Linked DNA regions of Bradyrhizobium sp. WD16. The protein of the gene in region 1 interacts with the protein of each later gene in a pairwise test. Links are inferred from orthologs where the notes say so. Each region holds a gene or a part of one and is shown on either strand. Other genes may lie near its edges.

Region 1 (7,267 bases):
CGGGCGCGCAGTTCCGGCACCACGGCGCCGAGCAGGATCGCGGTGCGCAGCGAGGCCAGCGCATCTTCGGGGCGCACCAGCAGCGCCGGCGGCGCCCTTCGGGAGGCGCGCTGCAGCGCGGCCAGCACCTCGACGATCTCGCCGTGGCGGGATTCGAGCGAGGTCCGGATCTCCCGCTCGCGGGCATCGAGCGGCTGGAGGCGGGCCTCGGTGGCCGTCATCTGGGTCTCGATGGCGCGCACCCGCGCCGACGTGTCGATCAATTCCTGGTTGAGCTTGCTGCGGTCCTGGCCGATGGCGGCGATATCCGCCTTGAGCTTCTGCTGCGTCTCTTCCGCGCTCTTCTGCTGGCTGCGCGCGGTCTCCAGTTCCTCGGACTTGGCGCGGATGGCGTCCTCGCTCGGGGCCGAGTCAGGTGCCGCCGGCGCGACGGCGACCGGCGTCGTCGCCTTCTCGGCTTTGGTCTTGGCGGCTTCGGCTTTGGCGGCTTCGGCTGTTGCCGCCGGCTTGGGCCCGCTCCTGGATTGCGCCGGCGCCGGTGCTGCCGCCAGAATGGCGCCGAGCATCAGGCCGAGCGCGATCGCCGGCCGGCCTTGGCCGCCCGGACGGTGGCCACGCACCATTCTGCCGCGCGCCGGTGTTGTCGGCACGTGTTCGATCGGCGCAGGCGGCATGGTCGAGAGCATCTCAGCCAAGTTGGTCGCTAACTGCCTAACTACGATGATAGGGGTGTCCTGCCAGAATCGTGGCCGCCCGGTAAAGCTGTTCCAGCAGCATGATTCGCACCATCTGGTGGGGCCAGGTTGCCGCGCCAAAGGCGAATGCGAGGGCTGCCTTGCGCTTCAATTCTGGCGAAAGTCCGTCCGCGCCGCCGATCACGAAAACAAGATTGGCGGTCTGATCGTCCCGCCAGCGGCCGAGACGCTCGGCGAAACTGCCGCTGCTCAGCGCCTTGCCGCCTTCGTCGAGGACGACAAGCGCGGCGGGTTCGGGCATCGCGGCGGTGATCGCCGCCGCCTCCTCGGCCATGCGGGTTGCGGTATCGCGGGCCTTGCTTTCGGGAAGTTCGATCACGTCGAGGGCGCGGAAGCCGAGGCGGCGCGACAATTCGGCGAATCGGCCGCGATAGCGCTCCGCGAGGTCGCGCTCCGGCCCTTGTTTCATCCGGCCGACGGCGATGACGACGATGCGCATGCGCGCTCAGATCCGTGTCGCCGGATCGCAGCCGATCGCGGCGTGATGCAGGTCAGTCCGGGCGTTGCCGGCGCGGGAGCGTCAGCGCTTGCGCACGACCTTGTCGTCCGCGTTCCACATCCGCTCGAGATTGTAGAACTCGCGGACCTCGGGCCTGAAGACATGCACGATGACGTCGCCGGCATCGATCAGGACCCAGTCGGCGTTCTGCAGCCCCTCGACATGCGGGTTTTTGATTCCCGCCTCGCCGAGGCCCTTCATCACGTTTTCCGCGATCGCGGCGACGTGCCGGTTTACCCGGCCCGAGGTCACGACCATGAAGTCGGTGAGGGAGGACTTGTTGCGGAGGTCGATGGTGACCGTCTCCTCAGCCTTCATGTCGTCGAGGCGGGAGAGGATCAGGCGGAGGGTCTCGTCGGCGTCAGGTCGCGCCTTCAAGGCCGCAACGGGCGCAGGTTGAGGCTTTGCCCGGGACAATACAGGTGTGGTCAGGGACCAATTCCTTTCACTGTATCGCGAGCGCCGAATCCCTGGCGCCCGGCGGTGAGTTTACGCACGCACGGTTAACGCTTTCAATTGCCAAATTGCACACCCGCGTTGTGGCGGAATGCCGCCGTAACCAATCCCAGGTGTCCAATTCAGGCATCGCTGGCGGTATCCTTCAACGGATTTTCCCCGCAAGGATCATCCTTCGAAGCAGTCGTCTCCCTCCACGTCCCGTCGCGGTTCCGCAGGGCTGTCGAGGACAGTTTCAGTTTCAAACCGGTCAGAAAAGTCCAGGCTGGCGGCCGCTTCAGGGCCAGTTGCCCGGCATGCTGCTCGCTGATCCTATATGGGGCCATGGCCTGGGCCGCGGGAGAGGCGAGCGCGCGAATACTTTGCGGGGCACGGTCGATCACGGCAATCGGAACCTGACCGGCGATCAACTGCCAGTTTCGCCAGCGGTGGAACTGCGCGAGGTTGTCGGCGCCCATGATCCAGACGAAGCGGACATCCGCGCTGCGGCGCCGCAGATAGCTGATCGTATCCGCAGTGTAGCGCGTGCCGATGACGGCTTCGAGACAGGTGACGTCGATGCGCGGATCGTCGGCGACGGCCTCCGCCGCCGCCGCCCGCGCCTCGAGTTCCTTCAGGGCGCTGGTGTCCTTGAGCGGATTGCCCGGCGACACCAGCCACCATACCCGGTCGAGCTTGAGCCGCTTCATGCTGAACAGGCTGATGGCGCGGTGCGCGGCATGCGGCGGGTTGAACGAGCCGCCGAGCAGGCCGATGCGCATGCCCGCCGCATGCGGCGGCAGCACGACGCGGCTGTCGATCTCTCGCCCCTGCTGTGCCCCCGTCACGGACGGATCTGCCCGGTGCCGTGGATGCGGTATTTGAAGCTGGTGAGCTGCTCGACGCCCACCGGGCCGCGGGCGTGAAACTTGCCGGTGGCGATGCCGATCTCGGCGCCGAAACCGAATTCGCCGCCGTCGGCAAACTGGGTCGAGGCGTTGTGCAGCACGATCGCGGAATCGACCTCGCGCAGGAATTTCGCGGCGGCGGCGGCATCCTCGCTGACGATGGCGTCGGTGTGGTGCGAGCCGTAGCGGTCGATATGGGCGATCGCCGCATCCTCGCCGTCGACGAGCTTCACCGCGATGATGGCGTCGAGATATTCGGCCGACCAGTCGGCTTCGGTCGCCGGCTTCACCCGGCCGTCGACGCGGGCGATCTCGGCGTCGCCGCGCACTTCGCAACCGGCGTCGAGCAACGCGATGACCAGCGGCGCGAGATGGGTCGGCGCGGCGGCACGCTCGACCAGCAGGGTCTCGGCGGAGCCGCAGACGCCGGTGCGCCGCATCTTGGCGTTGAGCACCACCGATTTGGCCATGTCGAGCCGCGCGGTGTGATCGACGTAGATGTGGTTGACGCCCTCGAGATGGGCGAAGACCGGCACCCGCGCTTCCTTTTCGACGCGCTCGACGAGGCTCTTGCCGCCGCGCGGCACGATCAGGTCGACATTGCCCTCGAGCCCGGACAGCAACAGGCCGACCGCGGCGCGGTCGCGCGTCGGCACCAGGCTGATCGCCGCCTCGGGCAGGCCGGCTTCGCGCAATCCGGCGGCGAGGCAGGCATGGATCGCCGTCGACGAGCGGAAGCCGTCGGAGCCGCCGCGCAGGATCACGGCATTGCCGGACTTGAGGCACAGCACGCCGGCATCGGCGGTGACATTGGGCCGGCTCTCGAAGATCACGGCGATGACCCCGAGCGGCACCCGCACCCGCTCGATCACCATGCCGTTCGGCCGCTGCCAGCGCTCGGTGACCTGGCCGACCGGATCGGCAATGGCGCGGACGTCGTCGATGCCTTGGGCGATCGCCTCGACGCGGGCCTCGTCGAGCACGAGGCGGTCGATGAAGGAGCCGCTGACCCCGTTGGCGCGGGCCTCCGCCACGTCCTCGGCATTGGCGGCGAGGATCGCCGGAACGCCGGCGCGGATCGCATCGGCCATGGCGGCGAGGGCCGCGTTCTTCTGCTCGGCCTGGGCCAGCGCGAGGGTGCGCGCGGCGGCGCGGGCGGCCTCGCCGATGGCGTGCATCACCGCCGGCAGATCCTTGTCCGCGGCGGCGACGTCAGGGGAAGCTACGGCTTTGAGGGCGGTCATCGGAAACGGTCCGGCGTTGAATGTCGGAGGTTATTTAACACCGCGGAGCGTCCAGTGCGAGGTGCGGCGGGGCGGAGCGCGATGCCAAAATAGATGTCAGGATCGGATCACGAGGTCGTCCCGGTGGATCATCGCCGAGCGGCCGGAGCCGCCGAGAATGAGGGTGACGTCGGCCGACGAGCGGCCCTTGATCTGCTCGGCGTCGGCGGCGTCATAGGCGACGAGGCCGCGGCCGATCTCGTGATTGTCCGGATCGCGCACGATCACCGCGTCGCCGCGGGCGAACTGGCCGTCGACCCGGATCACCCCGGCCGGCAGCAGGCTCTTGCCGGCGCGCAGCGCGGCGGCGGCGCCGGCGTCGATGGTCAGGGTGCCCTTGGGCTCCAGCGAGCCGGCGATCCAGCGCTTGCGCGCGGTGACCGGATTGGCCGGGGTCAGGAACCAGGTGCAGCGGCCGCCCTCGGCGATCGCCCGCAGCGGGTGCTCGATCTTGCCCGAGGCGATCAGCATGTGGGTGCCGGCGGTGGTGGCGATCTTCGCCGCCTCGATCTTGGTGAACATGCCGCCGCGCGACAGTTCGGATTCGGCGCCGCCGGCCATGGCCTCGATCTCGGCGGTGACGCTGTCGACCACGGGAATCAGCCTGGCGTCGGGATTGGCGCCGGGCGGGGCGTCATAGAGCCCGTCGATGTCCGAGAGCAGGACGAGCAGGTCGGCGCTCGCCATGGTGGCGACGCGGGCGGCGAGGCGGTCGTTGTCGCCGTAGCGGATCTCGGCGGTGGCCACCGTGTCGTTCTCGTTGATCACCGGCACCGCGCGCCACTCCAAGAGCTTCTCGATGGTCGAGCGGGCGTTGAGATAGCGCCGCCGCTCCTCGGTGTCCTGCAGCGTCACCAGGATCTGGCCGGCGCCGATGCCGCGGGCGCCGAGCGCTTCCGACCAGGTCCGCGCCAGCGCGATCTGGCCGACCGCGGCGGCGGCCTGGCTTTCCTCGAGCTTCAAGGCGCCGCGCGGCAGCTTGAGGCGGCTGCGGCCGAGCGCAATCGAACCGGAGGAGACGATCATCAGGTCGCGGCCGTCGCGGTGGAGCGCGGCGATGTCGTCGGCGAGCGCCGCCAGCCAGCTTTCGCGCACCGCGCCGCGCGCCGCATCGATCAGCAGCGAGGAGCCGACCTTGACGACGATGCGGCGGAACGATTTCAGCTCGGGTGCGGACATGATCGGGTCGGAACGGTGGTCGATTCGGAGTGGCGAGGGCCTGTCACAGCGCGCCGGGTTCGGCAATTCGCCGGCGCCAAAGCATCACGGCGACCACGGCGCGGCACCGGCCGCGCCCTGCGCCTTGGTCGACACCGGCGCCTCGTCGATGATCGCGGCGAGTGCCCGCAGCACCTCGGGCACGCCCTCGCCGGTGGCGCCGGAGACCTGCATCGGCGTCGCCTTGCAGGCGCGCTTGAGGCGCTTGACCTGTTCCTTGAGCACCTCGGGCTCGACCGCGTCGATCTTGTTCAGCGCCACGATCTCGCGCTTGCCGGCGAGGCTCTCGGCATAGGCCTCGAGCTCGTTGCGCACGGTCTTGTAGGCCTTGCCGGCGTGCTCGCAGGTCGCATCGACGAGATGCAGCAGCACGCGGCAGCGCTCGATGTGACCGAGGAAACGGTCGCCCAGGCCGGCGCCCTCATGGGCGCCCTCGATCAGCCCGGGAATGTCGGCGAGCACGAATTCCCGGCCATCGATGCTGACGACGCCGAGCTGCGGATGCAGCGTGGTGAAGGGATAGTCGCCGATCTTCGGCTTGGCGGCGCTGACCGCGGCGAGAAAGGTCGACTTGCCGGCATTGGGCAGGCCGACGAGGCCGGCGTCGGCGATCAGCTTGAGCCGCAGCCACAGCCAGCGCTCCTCGCCGGGCTGGCCGGGATTGGCGTGGCGCGGCGCGCGGTTGGTGGAGGACTTGAAATGGGCGTTGCCGAAGCCGCCATTGCCGCCCTTGGCGAGGGTGATGCGCTGGCCGACTTCGGTGAGATCGGCGAGCAGGGTCTCGCGGTCCTCGTCGAACACCTGGGTGCCGACCGGCACCTTGAGCTGGATGTCCTTGCCGTTGGCGCCATGGCGGTCCTTGCCCATGCCATGGGTGCCGCGCTGGGCCTTGAAATGCTGCTGGTAGCGGTAGTCGATCAGGGTGTTGAGGCCGTCCACCGCCTCGATGACGACATCGCCGCCCTTGCCGCCATTGCCGCCGCTCGGGCCGCCGAACTCGATGAACTTCTCGCGGCGGAACGCGACGCAGCCGTTGCCGCCGTCGCCGGAGCGGATATAGACCTTGGCTTCATCGAGGAATTTCATGGTCTCTTCCGTAGCTGAGCAGGGCGGGCGCGGCAATGATGCCGGCGGATTGGGAAGGCAAATCGAGAAAGACGGGGTGAATCGGGCCGAGGGAGCCCGGGCTGTTCATTCTCTCCTCGTCATGCCCGGCCTTGTGCCGGGCATCCACGACTTTAATGGCGTTTCAGCGAAAGGAAGACGTGGATGCGTAGCGATCCGGCTCTCGCCGGATCGCGTTTTCTCTAATGCCGTAAGTCGGAAACATCCGACTTCCGGGCGACGAGCCCGGCCATGACGGCGTTAGTGGTTTCGCGCGCCAGCAGCATGTGCCCCTTGCGGCTGCGCCGCCACTCTCTCCATCGTCATGCCCGGCTTTGTGCAGGACAAGCCCGGCGATGACGGAGGTCACCGCCTCCGGGCCGGCTGCCAGTGCTTGAGGGAGGCCCACACCGAGCGGTCGAAGCGGAAGGCATCGACCGGCGCCGAGGAGCCCAGGGCGGTAAAGCGATGCAGCTCGACCCCGGTCCACTGGAAGCCGCACTTCTCCAGCACCCGGCGCGAGGCCGGGTTGGTGACCCGCGCGGAGGAGAGGAGGCGCTCGCAGTCGAACTCGTCGAAGGCGTAGTCGATCACCGCCCGCGCCGCTTCGGTGGCGTAGCCGCGGCCCCAGTGCTCGACCCCGAACCAGTAGCCGAGCTCGGGCAGCTCCGGCGTGCGCCATTCGAGGCCGACCATGCCGATCGGCTCGCCGGCCTGTTCGATCAGGAAGGCGGTGTCGCGGTCGGCGCGCGCCACCGCGGTGACGAAGGAAATGGCGTCGTCGGGCGTATAGGGATGCGGCACCCGGCCGAGATTGTCGGCCACGCGGCGATCGTTCACGAGGCGCGCGATGGCTTTAACGTCCGCGAGGGTCGGCTGGCGCAGCACCAGCCGCGCCGTCTCGAGGACGACGCTACACGCTTCACGCAAGGTGGAAGAGGGCAGTTCCTGCAGCATGGGACGCTCCTGAAATTCGCGAGGGCAACAAATCAAACGCGAAAACGAAAAGGGGAGGCCGGTCACCCGCCTCCCCTTTGGAGCTGTCGCCTGCTCCGCCGGTTCAAC
Region 2 (7,140 bases), 230 kb from region 1 along the record:
GCCTGGCGAGGGGCGCCACTTTGAAAAAGACCTGGCGTGAGCGTCCGCCCGCGCCGAGTCCGCATTGGCTGGCGATTGAAGCGACCCGATCGGTCAGTGAATTGACGTATCGCTCAAGCCAGCGAGCTTGTCGGGGTTGCGCACGATGAAGATGTCGGTAACGCGATCTGAACGGTCGAAGGCGAACGAGACCGTTGCAACAATCTTGCCCTCCTGCTTCAGGATCAGCCCACGGGCGCCGTTGAGCTCGGTGATGCTCCATTCGTAGGCTGCCCACCATTCGCTCAGCCGCTCCTTCAGGAATGCCAGCACGGATTCTCCTTCTATGACACCGGACGCCGCCGCCACCTTGCCGCCGCCGTCGGCGGTCAGGCGCACATCGCCGGCCAGCATCGCGGCGAAGTCGCCGGACCGCCCCGTGCGAATGGCATCCTCGAAGGCCGCCAGCAGTTCCTCCTGTCTTTCTCGCGGCGGCTGGTATCTCACCTGGTCGTCACCGATACGCGCCTTGGCGCGCGACACGAGCTTGCGGCACGCCGGCTCGCTCATATCCTGCGACGCTGCGACGTCGGCATAGGGCATCTCGAATGTCTCGTAGAGCAGGTAGGCTGCCCTTTCCTTCGGCGTCAGCCGCTCCAGCATCAGCAGGAAGGCAGTCGAGAGAGAGGATGAAAGCTCCATTTGCGCCTCCGCCTCGCTGTCAATGAAAGTGTGGACCGGCTCTGGCAGCCAGTTGCCGACATAGTCCACGCGGCTGCGGTAGGCGGCGCGAAGCATGTCGATGGCGCGACGCGTGCAGGTGGTGGTGAGCCAGGCACCCGGCGATCCGATGGTCGCGATGTCGGTCTCCTGCCAGCGAAGGAAGGTGTCTTGAACCGCATCTTCGGCCTCAGCACGCGAACCGAGGATTCGGTAGGCGACGCCGAGCAGCCGTGGTCGCGCGTGCTCGAATATGTCGACATGTGTCGGCGTCGGGTTCCCGGACACACCTGTCTGCTTGTACGGCCCGGAAGGTCGCTTTGTGTTGGGTGTCATCGGCGACATTTCCCCATATGGCGCATTGCCCATGGCCTATTGACGATTCAACAGATCAACTTGTGACGCCGTCCGATACTATTTTTCGCCGTCCGAGCGGAGACTAACGAACGGAGCAAAGTTCACTGGTCGTCAAGCGGGCGCCACAGAAGTCCGACGCCGTCGCTTTTTTCAAGTAACGACCGCTTCCCCACCTGATTCTGACCTTGCCGCTTGACCGTGCGACGGTCGGCTATGGGTCGCGGATTGTCGTATGGCTGGCCAGAAAGGAAGGGCATTGAAGGGTCGGCTCCTGCCGTCCAGCGACGGTCGGTGTGGAGAAACTCTCGAAATTCGGGAATGACGTAGTCCAAGAGCAACCTGCCGATGAGAACGCCGAAGACCGCCGAACACCCCCCGCTCTACGAGAACGAATTTCTGCCGTCGCAGTCTGAGGCAAACGAAGCGGTAATTCGGAGACGGGACACTAGATCAGCTTCAGCGCTTTGAGGCTGCTGTGGCCGTTCCTGCCGACGATGATGTGGTCGTGAATGGTGATGCCGAGGGGGGCGGCGACGTCGGCGATCTGCCTGGTCATCTGGACGTCGGCGGACGACGGCGTCGGGTCGCCGGACGGGTGGTTGTGGACCAGGATGACCGCGCTGGCCGACAGTTCGAGGGCGCGCTTGACCACCTCGCGCGGGTAGACCGGGGTGTGATCGACGGTGCCGGTCTGCTGCAATTCGTCGGCGATCAGCGCGTTGCGCTTGTCGAGGAACAGGATGCGAAATTGCTCCCGCTCGGCGAAGCCCATGGTGGTCCGGCAGTAGTCGACGACGCCGGCCCAGGAGGACAGCCGCGCCCGCGGCTTGAGTTCGCCCCTGGTGATCCGGCTGGCCGCGGCGGCGATCAGCTTGAGCTCGGTCACGGCGGCTTCGCCGAGGCCCTTGATGCCACGTAGCCGCGCCTCCGGCGCATGCACCGCTTCGGCGAAGGAGCCGAAGGTTGAGATCAGGGTCTTGGCCAGCGGTTTGACGTCGCCGCGCGGCAGCGCCCGGAACAGCACCAGCTCCATCAATTCGTAGTCGCTGAGCGCATCCGCGCCGGCGCTGCGGAAGCGCTCGCGCAGGCGTTCGCGATGGCCGTGGTAATGCGGCGGCGGCTCGCGCGGCGGCGGAGCGTCCTCGGAGGCGGACATGGCAGAATTCCGGTTGCGAGGGTCTGTTCTCGCAACCATGCCGTGGCGGGCCTGGTTTGAAAAGCGCGGATTTTCGTGACGACGAAGCCGGGAGAAGGGCTCAGGTCACCGCGAAGGGCGGCTTGTCGAGCTTGGCCGGCGACAGCGTGAAGATCTCGACGCCGGTTTCGGTGACGCCCACCGAATGCTCGAACTGGGCCGACAGCGAGCGGTCCCGCGTCACCGCGGTCCAGCCGTCGGACAGGATCTTCACATGGGGTTTGCCGAGATTGATCATCGGCTCGATGGTGAAGAGCATGCCCGGCCGGAGCGGAACGCCTTCGCCGGGGCGGCCGACGTGGATGATGTTGGGTTCGTCGTGGAACAGGCGGCCGAGGCCATGGCCGCAGAAATCGCGCACCACGCTCATCTGCTGGGGCTCGACGAAGCTCTGGATGGCGTGGCCGATGTCGCCGGTGGTGGCGCCGGGCTTCACGGCGGCGATGCCCCGCATCAGCGACTCGTAGGTGACGTCGATCAGCCGCTCCGCCTTGCGCGAGATCGGTCCCACCGCATACATCCGGCTGGAATCGCCGTACCAGCCCTCGACGATGAAGGTGACGTCGATATTGACGATATCGCCTTCCTTCATCAGGCGGTCGCCCGGCATGCCGTGGCAGACCACGTGGTTGATCGAGGTGCAGGTCGAATAGCGGTAGCCGCGATACATCAGCGTGGCCGGGAAGGCGCCGTGGCTGAAGGCGAATTCGCGGACGAAATCGTCGATGCGAGAGGTCGGCACCCCGGGCTGGACCAGGTCGTTGAGTTCGTCGAGGCAGCGGGCGACCAGGGCACCGGCCTTGCGCATGCCGGCGAACGCGGCCGGGCCGTGCAACTTGATCTGCCCGGTCTTACGCTGGGCAATGTCGGTGGCGTCTACATAACTCATCATCTGATCTTTTTAAGGTGAAGGGGCGGGCCGGCGGCCGACGCGGATCTGCCCCCCAATTTAAGCCTTGGTTGGCGCGGCGCAAGCGAACCGGCGCCGAAGTTGTCCGGAATGGTCGCTTCGCACCGTATTTCGCTCAATCCAGCACAGGAACGGGCGATTCGAGGATGATTTCGTGGAGGTCGCCCACCGCCGCGATCCGGCAGCGGTAGGCCAGCGCCTCGACCCCGGCGCCTCGGGCGGCATCGAACGCCCGGCCATAGGCCGGATCGATGTCGCGGGCGAGGGTCAATGCGGTGGCGGAGCCCATCTGCACGACGAACAGCATGACTGCACGCGCGCCCTGGCCGGCCACCGCGGCGAGTTCCCGAAGGTGCCTGGCGCCGCGCGCGGTCACCGAATCGGGAAATTCGGCAAGGCCTGGCCGGCGCATCAGGTGGACATTCTTGACCTCGACATAGCAGACGGGGCGGTCTTCGCCTTCCAGGACGAAATCGACCCGGGATGCGCGGCCGTATTTCACCTCGCGGCGCACGGAGGCATAACCGGCGAGTTCGGCAATGGCGCCGGCCGCCAGGGCCTCGGCGACGATGGTGTTGGGATGGGCGGTATTGACGCCGACCAGTTCCGGCCCCCTGCCGAGGTCGATTTCCACCAGCTCCCAGGAATAGGGCAGCTTGCGCGAAGGATTGGCCGATTTCGACAACCACACCCGCGCACCTTCGGGCTGCAGGCCGGTCATGGCGCCCGGATTGGCGACATGGGCGGTCACCACGCTGCCGTCGGCGAGTTCGACGTCGGCGAGGAAGCGCTTGTAGCGCCGCACCAGCCGGGCGGGTTCGAGCGGGCCGGGCAGGCGCATCGGTTCAGCCCGCCGCGTTCGTCGCCGCCACCTCGACGGCAAGCGGTCCGCGCAGGCGCAGGTCGCGCACCGGATAGGGCACTTCGATGCCCTCGCGCCGGAAGGTCTCCCACAGCGCCAGCATGACGTCGCTGCGGGCATTGTCCATGCCGGCCTCGGGGTCGGCGATCCAGAAGGTGACGGTGAATTTCATGCCGCTTTCGGCGAATTCAGTGATCAGGCACACCGGCGGCTTGAGCTTGAGGACCCGTGGCGCGGCGGCCGCCACCTCGACAGCGAGCCGGCACACTTGGCGCGGATCGGCGTCGTAGGTGGTGGCGAAATTGACCTTCACCATGGTGTTGCTGTCCGCATAGGTCCAGTTCACCACCTTCTGGGTCACCAGGTCCTCGTTGGGAATGAGGAATTCGCGGCCGTCGCCGGCGGCGACCAGGATGTAGCGGGTATTCATGGCGGCGACCCGGCCGAAGCTGTCCCCGGCGGTGATCAGGTCGCCGGGCTTCACCGACTTGTCGGTGAGCAGGATGATGCCGGACACGAAATTGGAGACGATCTTCTGCAGGCCGAAGCCGATGCCGACGCCGATGGCGCTGGAGAAAATCGCCAGTGACGACAGATCGATGCCGACCGCGGCCATCACCACCACGACGGCGACGACGATCAGCACCACCCGCGTCACCTTGGCGAGCAGCACCTGCAGCGAAGGCGTGAGATCCCTGGAGGAGGCGATGCGCCGCTCGGCGAACGAGCCGATCACGCCGGCGATCCACAGCGCCACCGCGAGGAAAACCGCGGCCTTGAGGATGAGGAGCGGGGTGAGCCGCAGCCCGCCCAGCACCACCGCGACGGAATCGAGCGCGCCGACTGCGGGGTCGAGCAGGCCGAGGATGCTGAGCGCCGCGATCGCCCAGGCCAGCACGGAAATCAGGCGGACGGCGAATTCGTTGCGGATCGCCGAGGTGACGAGGCGGATGACCAGCCAGGCGAAGGCGAGACTGGCGGCGGTGATCAGGAGATAGCTGCGGCTCGGCCAGGTCGTCGCCAGCATCACGAGGCGCATGACGAAGGTCAGGCCCCCGAAGATCAGGACGGCGAAGCTGTGCACCAGCACCCGCAGCAGCCGGCGCAACGGCAGCGGCCAGGCGGCGCCGAGATCACCGAGGTCGACCTTTGCCCGCAGCGCCGCCGCACCCGCCATGGCGAAGCCCGCCGCGGCGATGATGAGACCGAGCTGGGTGTAGAACCAGGGCGACGTGATCTCCGCCCCCATCGAGCGTCCGGCCTGCACCAGCCAGTCCTGAAAAGCCGCGAAGTTCGCCTGCACGTCCTGTATGCTCCGTTTCGTCATCGTGGCCGCCGACCGCTTCGACGGTCCACGCAATGTGATTCGCCCGGCCGGCAGATTCCCATATCGGAGCTGCGAGAGCCACCGTGCGAGAAATGTGCGGATCCCGTCAAATTGAGGTGATTTCGTCGCAAGCCAAAAAAGGTTGGCGGTCCGGCGCGGGCGGATTAAGCATGACATTGCGGTCGTCGTACCGCTTTCCCCTTGAGCGTGCAGTCAGGCGAGGTCATGGCATCTCTGGATTCCTTCAGCATCGCGATTCTGCTCGGCGCGACGCTGGTCATGGCGGGAATCCTCTCCAGTCTCGTCGCCCTGCGTTTTGGTGCGCCCTTGCTGCTGGTCTTTCTCGGGCTCGGCATGATCGCCGGCGACGCCGGTCCCGGCGGCATCGCCTTCAACGATGTCGGCACCACGTATCTCGTCGGCTCGGTGGCGCTGGCCCTGATCCTGTTCGACGGCGGGCTGCGCACCCGGTTCCAGAGCATCCGTACTGTGCTGGCGCCATCGATGACGCTCGCCACCGCCGGCGTGCTGCTCACCGCGCTGATCACCGCGCCGGTGGCACATTATGTGCTGGACATGAACTGGACCGAGGCGCTGCTGATCGGCGCGGTCGTCGCGTCCACCGACGCCGCCGCAGTCTTCCTGCTGGTCCACGCCCAGGGACTGCGGCTGCGGCCCCGCGTCGGCGCGACGCTGGAGGCCGAATCCGGCACCAACGATCCGTTCGCGGTGTTCCTCACCCTGATGCTCGTCGAGGTGCTGTCGGTCGGACAGTCCTCCGTCTCCCATGTGATCTGGCAATTCGCCAAGGAAGCGGTGCTCGCGGCCGTGATCGGCGCCACCGGCGGGCGGCTGGTGGTGCTGGCGCTCAACCGCGTGGCGTTGCCCCAGGGCCTGCACGCCCCCTTCGTCACCACCGCTGCGCTGGTGATCTTCGGTCTCGCCCAGATCGCCCATGCCTCGGGATTCCTCGCGGTCTATCTCGCTGGCATCATCATCGGCAACCGACCGACGCGGGCGCACAACTCGGTCGTCGTGTTTCTCGACGCCGCCACCTGGCTCGCCCAGATCGTGATGTTCGTGCTGCTCGGCCTGCTCGCCTCGCCGCAGCGGCTGATGGCGAGCATCTTGCCGGCGATGGCCGTTGCCGCGGTGCTGATGCTGGTGGCGCGGCCGCTCGCGGTGTTCATCTGCCTCGCGCCGTTCCGGTTCAACTGGCGTGAAAAGCTGTTCGTGGCCTGGGTCGGGCTGCGCGGGGCGGTCGCGATCTTCCTCGCCTCGATCCCGCTGCTGGTCGGCATGCCCAAGGCCTACATCTATTTCGATGTCGCCTTCGTCATCGTGGTGATCTCGCTGCTGCTCCAGGGCTGGACCCTGGGCGCGGCGGCCCGGCGGCTGCACGTGGCGCTGCCGCGGGCCGACCGGGTGCTGCGGCGGGTCGAACTCGATCTGCCCGGGCAGCTCGAGCAGCAGCTGGTCGGCTATGCCGTGCAGCCGAAGAGTCTCTACCTGAAGCGCGGCATCCTGCCGTCCTGGTCGAAGCCGACGCTGGTGATCCGCAAGGAGCGCATCCTGTCGCCGACCGAGGCGGACACCGTCGTCGCCGGCGACTATCTCTATCTGCTGGCGCCGCCCGAAAAGGCCGAGTCGCTCGACCGCTTCTTCGCCGATATGGCGCCGGCGGCCGCGCCTGACCCGCATCTGCTCGGCGACTTCATGGTGTCCGGCGACATCACCCTGCAGGCGCTGTCGGAGACCTATGGCGTGCAGGTCTTGCCGGAGGAGGCGCC
Region 3 (7,152 bases), 770 kb from region 1 along the record:
TCTCCGACATCCACGCCAAGCGCTACTATTTCGAGTCGGCCTACAATCCTTCGATTTTCTGGATCGACATCGACAAGCTGAAGCTCTCCGCCGGTTCGAAGCCGAGCCGGCTCGATCTCGGCAGCCGCCCGATCTATTCGGGCGAGGTGTCGGGCAAGTTCGTCGAGACCGAGCCGTTCAAGTTCCTGGCAAAATGACCGGACCCGGGCCAGCAACGCGGCCGCTCCCCGCCGCCGCCTTGCCGGGCGACACCCGCGCCTGGCGCGCGTCGCGCGTCGTGATTCCCGAACGACGCATCCACCAGTCCGCGCCAGGAACACACTTTCAAGAGAGAGCGAGCCTCGGCCCCGATTCGCTCGGGACCGAGGCTCCGTCGCAGCTCGGAAGATGGATGCCGGCGCCTTACTCGGCGGTCCAGCCGCCGTCGATCGACAGATTGGCGCCGGTGATCTGGCTCGCCTCATCGCCGCAGAGATAGAGCGCCAGCGACGCCACCTGATCGATCGTGACGAACTCCTTGGTCGGCTGTGCGTCGAGCAGAACGTCGTTGATGACCTGATCCCGGGTCAGGTTGCGCGCCTTCATGGTGTCGGGGATCTGCCGCTCCACCAGCGGCGTCCAGACATAGCCGGGGCTGATGCAGTTGCAGGTGATCTTGTCCGTAGCGAGCTCGAGCGCGACGGTCTTGGTCAGCCCGGCGATGCCATGCTTGGCGGCCACATAGGCGGACTTGAAGGGCGAGGCCACCAGCGAATGCGCCGATGCGGTGTTGATGATCCGGCCCCATTGCCGCTTCTTCATGCCGGGCACCGCGGCGCGGATGGCATGGAACGCCGACGACAGGTTGATCGCGATGATCGCGTCCCACTTCTCGACCGGAAACTCCTCGATCGGCGAGACGAACTGGATGCCGGCATTGTTGACGAGAATATCCATGGAACCGAAGCTGCTCTCTCCGAGCGCGACGAAGGCAGCGATCTCGGCGGGCTTGGTCATGTCGGCCGGCGAATAGACGCATTTGACGCCGAACTCGCTCTCGATTCCGGAGCGCTCCTTTTCGATCGCCGCCGCTTCACCCATGCCGTTGATGACGATGTTGGCCCCTGCCTTGGCAAGAGCCCGCGCGATCCCAAGCCCGATGCCGCTTGTCGACCCCGTCACCGCCGCCGTCTTGCCCTTCAGATTGGCCATCGCCGCGCTCCTTCTTTCAACTGCCAGGCCGGTCGAGATCGCCGGGCGTGGCTTCATAATGGGTCAGATCGTAAGTCACCATGGTCTCGCCGTTGAGCGGTTTCTGCAACCACTCCGGATGACTCATGGAGAGGTCGACATCGGCTTCGCCGGCGTCCCAGTGCTCCTGCATGGCGACCTGGGAAAAATCGTAGTCCTTCGACGAGGTCTCGAAATTCTTGCTCTTGTAGATCAGGTGTACCACCGTGACGGCATTTTCCTGCGCCGCCTCGTTGAGATAGACTACGTCCGGATCGGACTTCATATGGTCGGGCAGCTTCGCGATCAGGCTGCGCAGCGCCTTGCGGGCATTGTGCACCTTTCGGTTCATATCGGTGTTGAGGCGGGTCCGGCTGGAATAGCGAATGTCCTTCTCACGTTCGCTCGCCTCCAGCAGGGTGGTCGGCAACCGCCCCCGCGCACTGAACAGATCGACCTGGAAAACCAGGAGATCGCGCAGGGTTTCCTCCGTCAGGACATAATCGAGCGGCGTATTGCTGGCGATGCCGCCGTCCCAATAGAACTCGCCGTCGATCTCGATCGGCGGAAAACCGGGCGGGAGCGCTCCCGAGGCCATGATGTGCTCCGGCTCGATCCTCTGCTTGGCGTTGTCGAAATACACGAAGTTGCCCGTCCGCACATTGACCGCGCCGACGCTGAGGCGCGTGGCGCCGGAATTGATCAGATCGAAATCGACGAGGCGCCGCAAGGTCTGACGCAACGGCGCGGTGTCGTAATAGCTGAGCGACTGGGTGCTGCCCGGCGGCCAAAGCGCCGCCGGCGGAAAGCGCGGTGTGAAGAAGCCCGGCACGCCGAAGGCGGCGATCAGGGCGGCGCTGGTCTCGTTGAAGGCGGTACGCGCATGGTCGCCGTCGACCAGCGGCCGCCAGAGAAGCGGCGACGACACCTGGTCCCAGAATTCGCGCAGGCGGCTCGCGCGCGCCTCGCGCGGATTGCCGGCGATGATCGCAGCATTGATGGCGCCGATGGATATGCCGGCGACCCATTCCGGCTCAAAATCATGACGGCTCAGCGCCGCATAGGCACCGGCCTGGTACGAGCCGAGCGCACCGCCGCCCTGCAACACCAGAACGGGCTGAGACTTGAGCGGAAGGGCTGGAGGGGAAGTCGCGGTCGAATTCATGGCGAGCAAAAAGCCTGGAAGAAATACGCAAGGCGCGCGGGGATGTCAGCTCACCATGTCGTCATCGGTCCGCGGCAGCAAGCGGCTCGCGGGTGTCGGGTGCCGCCAGAATGAGCGTCCAGAACACCTTGTATTTGGTGTTTGGCGCATAGCTGGCGGCGATGCCCATTTTTGTGACACCGTTGTGGAGCATATTGGCGCGGTGAGGCGGCGAATCGCGCCAGCCCGAGAAGGCCTCGGCCAGCGTGTGGTAGCCCGCCGACACGTTCTCGACGGCGATCTTGGCATCGTAACCGGCCGTCTTGATTCTCTGGCCGAGCGTTCCGGTGACGTTGTGGTCGAGCTTGTTGCGGCTCGCCATGGCCTGCGACTGGGCTTGAGCCACCTGCATCAGAACGGGATCGATCTCGACTGCGCCGAGGCCGTTGTTCTGGCGATAGCCCGAGATCATCGAGGCGGCGACCGGCGCGTCGAGCTTGGCGCCGCCATGGGCCATGCTGAGATAGAAGGCTGGTTGCTCCGGCGGCAATTCGCGTTCGGCAGCACATCCACCGAGCGCCAGTGCCCCGGCACTCAACATCAGCGCGCTCAAGACCGGCGTGATGGCAATCCGCATCCCGTTTCCCCTGCAGCCCCACGGACCGCCAAATCATGTCGTCGGGGGTTGTTGCACGGGAACCGTGGCTGAAAGGTGAACGCCGGGCGGAATTCCACCCTCGCCACGAAGTTCGAAAAACAGGGTCTTAAGCGGCGAAAATCCGATAGCGCTGCGGTGCCAGCCCGACGATGTCGCCCGGCCGCAGCGAACGGTCGCGGGGGGCGTCGATCTCGATCACGGTCTCGCCCTTGTCGGCGGCCAGTGCGATATCGGCGCGCTGGGTGGGCCCGAAGGCCCGCACCCGCTTCACCGCCCCCTGCAAGGTGCTGTTCTCCGGCGCTCCGAGGACGACGTCGTGCCGGCGGATGAACAGGCGGGACGGCCCCGCCTCGGCGCCGTCGGGCGAGATGCCGAGAATGCGATCGCCGAGACGGACCTTGCCCTCGACGACCTCGACCGGCAGCACGATGGATTCGCCGATGAAACCATGGACGAAGGCCGTGGCCGGATGGTCGTAGACCTCCGCAGGCGAACCGATCTGCTCGATGCGGCCCCGATCCATGACGACGACGCGGTTGGCGACCTCGAGAGCCTCCTCCTGGTCGTGGGTGACGAAGATCGAGGTGACATGAATCTCGTCGTGAAGCTGACGCAGCCAGCGCCGCAGCTCCTTGCGCACCTTGGCATCCAGCGCGCCGAACGGCTCGTCGAGCAGGAGGATCCGCGGCTCGATCGCCAGAGCCCGGGCCAGCGCGATGCGCTGGCGCTGGCCGCCGGACAACTGGTTGGGATAGCGGTCGGCAAGCCAGTCGAGCTGCACCAGCTCGAGCAGTTCCTTGACCCGGCGACGAATCTCGTCCTCGCTCTTGCGCAAAGCACGCGGCTGCACCCGCAGGCCGAAAGCGACATTCTCGAACACACTCATGTGCCGGAACAAGGCGTAGTGCTGAAAGACGAAGCCCACGTTGCGTTCGCCGGCGCCGCGCGACAGCGCGTCCTCGCCGTCGAAGATGACACTGCCGGAGTCCGGCCAGTCCAATCCGGCGATGATCCGCAACAGCGAGGTCTTGCCCGAGCCCGATGGCCCGAGCAGCGCAAGCAGCTCACCGCTATCGACGGTGAGGTCCACATGGTCGAGCGCCCGGAAGGTGCCGAAGGTCTTGACGAGGTCGCGGACTTCGATGGTCACGTCGCTGGTATCCTCTGGCTGCGGCGGCTGCGCCGTCAGTTCTGGTAGATCTGGTCGAAGGTGCCGCCGTCGCCGAAATGGACCTTCTGGGCCTTGGACCAGCCGCCGAAGGCACCGTCGATGGTGATCAATTCGACCTTGGCGAAGGAATCGGCGTGTTTTGCGGCAACCTCCGGATCGCGCGGCCGGTAGAAATGCTTGGCGGCGAGCTCCTGACCGCCCTTGCTGTAGAGATATTTGAGATAGGCCTCGGCAACGTCGCGCGTGCCCTTCTTGTCCACCACCTTGTCGACCACCGCGACCGGGGGCTCCGCCAGGATGGACAACGAGGGCACCACGATCTGGAATTTCTCCGGACCGAATTCCTTCAGCGCCAGGTAGGCCTCGTTCTCCCAGGCCAGCAGCACGTCGCCGGTGCCGCGCTCGACGAAAGTGACGGTCGCGCCCCGCGCGCCGGTATCCAGCACCGGCACATTCTTGAACAGCGCCTTCAGATAGTCGCGAACCTTGTCCTCGCTGCCGTATTTCTTCGCGGCGTAGGCCCAGGCGGCGAGATAATTCCAGCGCGCGCCGCCCGATGTCTTCGGGTTGGGCGTGATCACGCTGACGCCCGGCTTGATGAGATCGTCCCAGTCCTTGATGCCCTTCGGGTTCCCCTTGCGCACCAGGAAGACGATGGTCGAGGTATAGGGCGCGGCGTTCTGCGGCAGGCGCTGCTGCCACTTGGCATCGATCAGCCCGCGCTCGGCGATGGCGTCGACGTCATAGGCCAGCGCCAGCGTCACCACGTCCGCCTGCAGACCGCCGATCACCGCCCGCGCCTGCGCGCCGGAACCAGCGTGGGACTGCTTCACCTCGACGCTCTTGCCGGTCTCCTTCTGGTAGCTCGCGGCGAAGGCCTGGTTGAACTCCGCGTAGAACTCGCGGGTCGGATCATAGGACACGTTCAACAAGGTGATGTCGGCGGCGAGAGCCACCTGACCCCACATCATGGCGAGGGCGGCGAAGGCGGCGGTGCGGAACAACATGGCTATCTCCTCGTGCGGGGCGACGCGTTATCGCCGCAACTCGCAGGGAAGGTCCGGGATCGACCCTTTCGAGTCAACGAAACCGGATTTCATTCTTGGCTGGGATCGCAGATCAAGATGCTACGATGTCGCGATCGTGTGGATACCGCATTCCGTCTTGCCGCGGCCGCGCCAACGTCCGGTGCGGGCATCCTCGCCGGGCTGGGCACGGCTGGTGCAGGGCATGCAGCCGACCGACGCGAAGCCGGAAGCGGCGAGCGGATGCGGCGGCAGATCGGCAAGCTTGAAGATGGCGGCGAGTTCGTCGGCGCTGACCGCGGCGAGCGGGTTGAATTTCAGTCGGGCGCCATCGGCCTCGACCACCGGGATCGCGGCCCGCGCGCCGCCCTGGAAGCGCTTGCGCCCGTTGATCCATCCGGCGAACGGCGCGAGCGCCCGCGCCAGCGGCTCGACCTTGCGGATACGGCAGCAGGCATCTGCGTCGGAATACCAGAGATCGCGCTCCGGATCCGTTGCCGCGAGGCGTTCCGAATCCGGCGATACGGTGCGGACGTCGCGCAGCCCGAGCCGCCTCGTCAGGGTGTCGCGATAATCGAGGGTCTCCTGAAACAGCCAGCCGGTATCGAGAAACACCACTGGGATGGCCGGGTCGACATCGGCGACGATCTTGAGCAGCACCGCGGATTCGGTGCCGAAGGACGACACTACCGCGAGCCGGTCGCGTCCGACGGTCGCCAGCGCCGTGGCGATCACCTCCGCCGGCGATGCATCGGCGAGGCGTCGATGGAGATCGGCAGCCTCGGGCAGGGCGACATCGGCATCGAACGCGAGGCTCACGACCGCGCCTCCGCATTCTGGCGCGACAGCCGCCGCGCCGCCGCCGTGGCACGACCGTCACCGGTCGGCTGATAGACCACCGAATAGCGCCGGGCGACCTCGGTGAAAGCGGCGGCGTCGCTGTCCTTCTTCACCTCGAAGGCATCGAAGCCGGAGCGCAGCATGAACACGAACTGGTCGCGCAGAACCTGTCCGGTGGCACGCAACTCGCCACGGAAGCCATAGCGCTCGCGCAGCAGCCGGGCCTGTGAATAGGCGCGGCCATCACGGAAGGTCGGGAACACGAGGGCGACGGCCGCGACGCGATCCAGCCAAGGCGCCAGCTCGGCAATGTTCCTGCTGTTCGGCCAGATCACGCCGACCTTGCTGTTGCGCTTGAGCACACCCTCGGGATCGACGAGGAAGCGGGCCGCCGGCAGCAGCACCGCACCCTCGGCAATGGCGTCGCCGTCGGCAACATGAAGATAATCATCGGCGACGATGGCGCCGGACTTAACGAGTGGCATAGACGCGTTCCTTGAAAGGCTGGACGCCGAGACGCTTGACGGTATCGATGAACAACTCGTCGGGGGCCGCTCGCAGTGCGAGATAGGCCTCGACGATGTCCTCGATGACGTCGGCGACTTCCGCATAGGGCACCGCGGGGCCGATCAGGGTGCCGATCTCGGCGCCTTCGTCGGCGCGGCCGCCGATGGTGATCTGGTAGAATTCCTCGCCGTTCTTGTCGACGCCGAGAATGCCGATGTGGCCGACGTGGTGATGGCCGCAGGCATTGATGCAGCCTGAGATGTTGACGTGCAACCGGCCGATCATGGCGGCGAGGTCATGATTGGCGAAGCGCCGCGTCAGTTCCTGGGCGATCGGGATCGAGCGCGTATTGGCGAGCGAGCAGTAGTCGAGCCCCGGGCAGGAGATGACGTCCGAGATCAAATTGACGTTGGGGGTCGCCACCCCGATCTTGTCGAGCGCGCGCCACAGCGCCGGCAGATCGCGCTTGGCGACGTTGGGCAGCGCCAGATTCTGCTCGTGACCGACCCGCAGCTCGCCGAAGGAATAGCGGTCGGCGAGGTCGGCGATGGCGTCCATCTGCTCGGCGGTCGCATCGCCCGGCGTGCCGCCGATCGGC

What was found. Proteins that work in one complex are often made in the same cells at the same time.
Region 2: the proteins of DB459_RS08165 (region 1) and sfsA interact in binary tests that used the Escherichia coli proteins (3 or more experiments, as listed by UniProt). The link is inferred for Bradyrhizobium sp. WD16 from one-to-one orthologs.
Region 3: the proteins of DB459_RS08165 (region 1) and DB459_RS11735 interact in binary tests that used the Escherichia coli proteins (3 or more experiments, as listed by UniProt). The link is inferred for Bradyrhizobium sp. WD16 from one-to-one orthologs.

What each region holds. Positions count from the first base shown.
Region 1 is NZ_CP028908.1:1,760,541-1,767,807, reverse strand. The notes cover bases 1,688-4,579. They hold DB459_RS08165 (glutamate-5-semialdehyde dehydrogenase), read right to left. Parts: upstream 3,842-4,579; coding sequence 2,534-3,841; downstream 1,688-2,533. Other genes in these bases: proB (glutamate 5-kinase), read right to left, coding at 3,938-4,579; DB459_RS08170 (nicotinate-nucleotide adenylyltransferase), read right to left, coding at 1,833-2,537. Also shown: DB459_RS08185 (murein hydrolase activator EnvC), read right to left, coding at 1-686; 23S rRNA (pseudouridine(1915)-N(3))-methyltransferase RlmH, read right to left, coding at 712-1,194; rsfS (ribosome silencing factor), read right to left, coding at 1,276-1,632; more of proB, read right to left, coding at 4,580-5,059; GTPase ObgE, read right to left, coding at 5,144-6,184; DB459_RS08150 (GNAT family N-acetyltransferase), read right to left, coding at 6,569-7,159. UniProt on the Escherichia coli protein: Catalyzes the NADPH-dependent reduction of L-glutamate 5-phosphate into L-glutamate 5-semialdehyde and phosphate. The product spontaneously undergoes cyclization to form 1-pyrroline-5-carboxylate.
Region 2 is NZ_CP028908.1:1,529,133-1,536,272, reverse strand. Bases 2,140-4,904 are described here. They hold sfsA (DNA/RNA nuclease SfsA), read right to left. Parts: upstream 4,003-4,904; coding sequence 3,277-4,002; downstream 2,140-3,276. Other genes in these bases: DB459_RS07115 (mechanosensitive ion channel family protein), read right to left, coding at 4,007-4,904; map (type I methionyl aminopeptidase), read right to left, coding at 2,313-3,140; radC (DNA repair protein RadC), read right to left, coding at 2,140-2,212. Also shown: RNA polymerase sigma factor SigJ, read right to left, coding at 94-1,068; more of radC, read right to left, coding at 1,502-2,139; more of DB459_RS07115, read right to left, coding at 4,905-5,350; DB459_RS07110 (potassium/proton antiporter), read left to right, coding at 5,576-7,140. UniProt on the Escherichia coli protein: Binds to DNA non-specifically. Could be a regulatory factor involved in maltose metabolism.
Region 3 is NZ_CP028908.1:2,532,424-2,539,575, reverse strand. What follows is about bases 2,140-4,916. They hold DB459_RS11735 (sulfate/molybdate ABC transporter ATP-binding protein), read right to left. Parts: upstream 4,162-4,916; coding sequence 3,118-4,161; downstream 2,140-3,117. Other genes in these bases: DB459_RS11730 (sulfate ABC transporter substrate-binding protein), read right to left, coding at 4,197-4,916; DB459_RS11740 (CAP domain-containing protein), read right to left, coding at 2,436-2,990; DB459_RS11745 (patatin-like phospholipase family protein), read right to left, coding at 2,140-2,374. In the rest of the region: DB459_RS11755 (linear amide C-N hydrolase), read left to right, coding at 1-197; DB459_RS11750 (3-hydroxybutyrate dehydrogenase), read right to left, coding at 403-1,191; more of DB459_RS11745, read right to left, coding at 1,208-2,139; more of DB459_RS11730, read right to left, coding at 4,917-5,189; DB459_RS11725 (phosphoadenylyl-sulfate reductase), read right to left, coding at 5,310-6,026; DB459_RS11720 (DUF934 domain-containing protein), read right to left, coding at 6,023-6,532; DB459_RS11715 (nitrite/sulfite reductase), read right to left, coding at 6,519-7,152. UniProt on the Escherichia coli protein: Part of the ABC transporter complex CysAWTP involved in sulfate/thiosulfate import. Responsible for energy coupling to the transport system.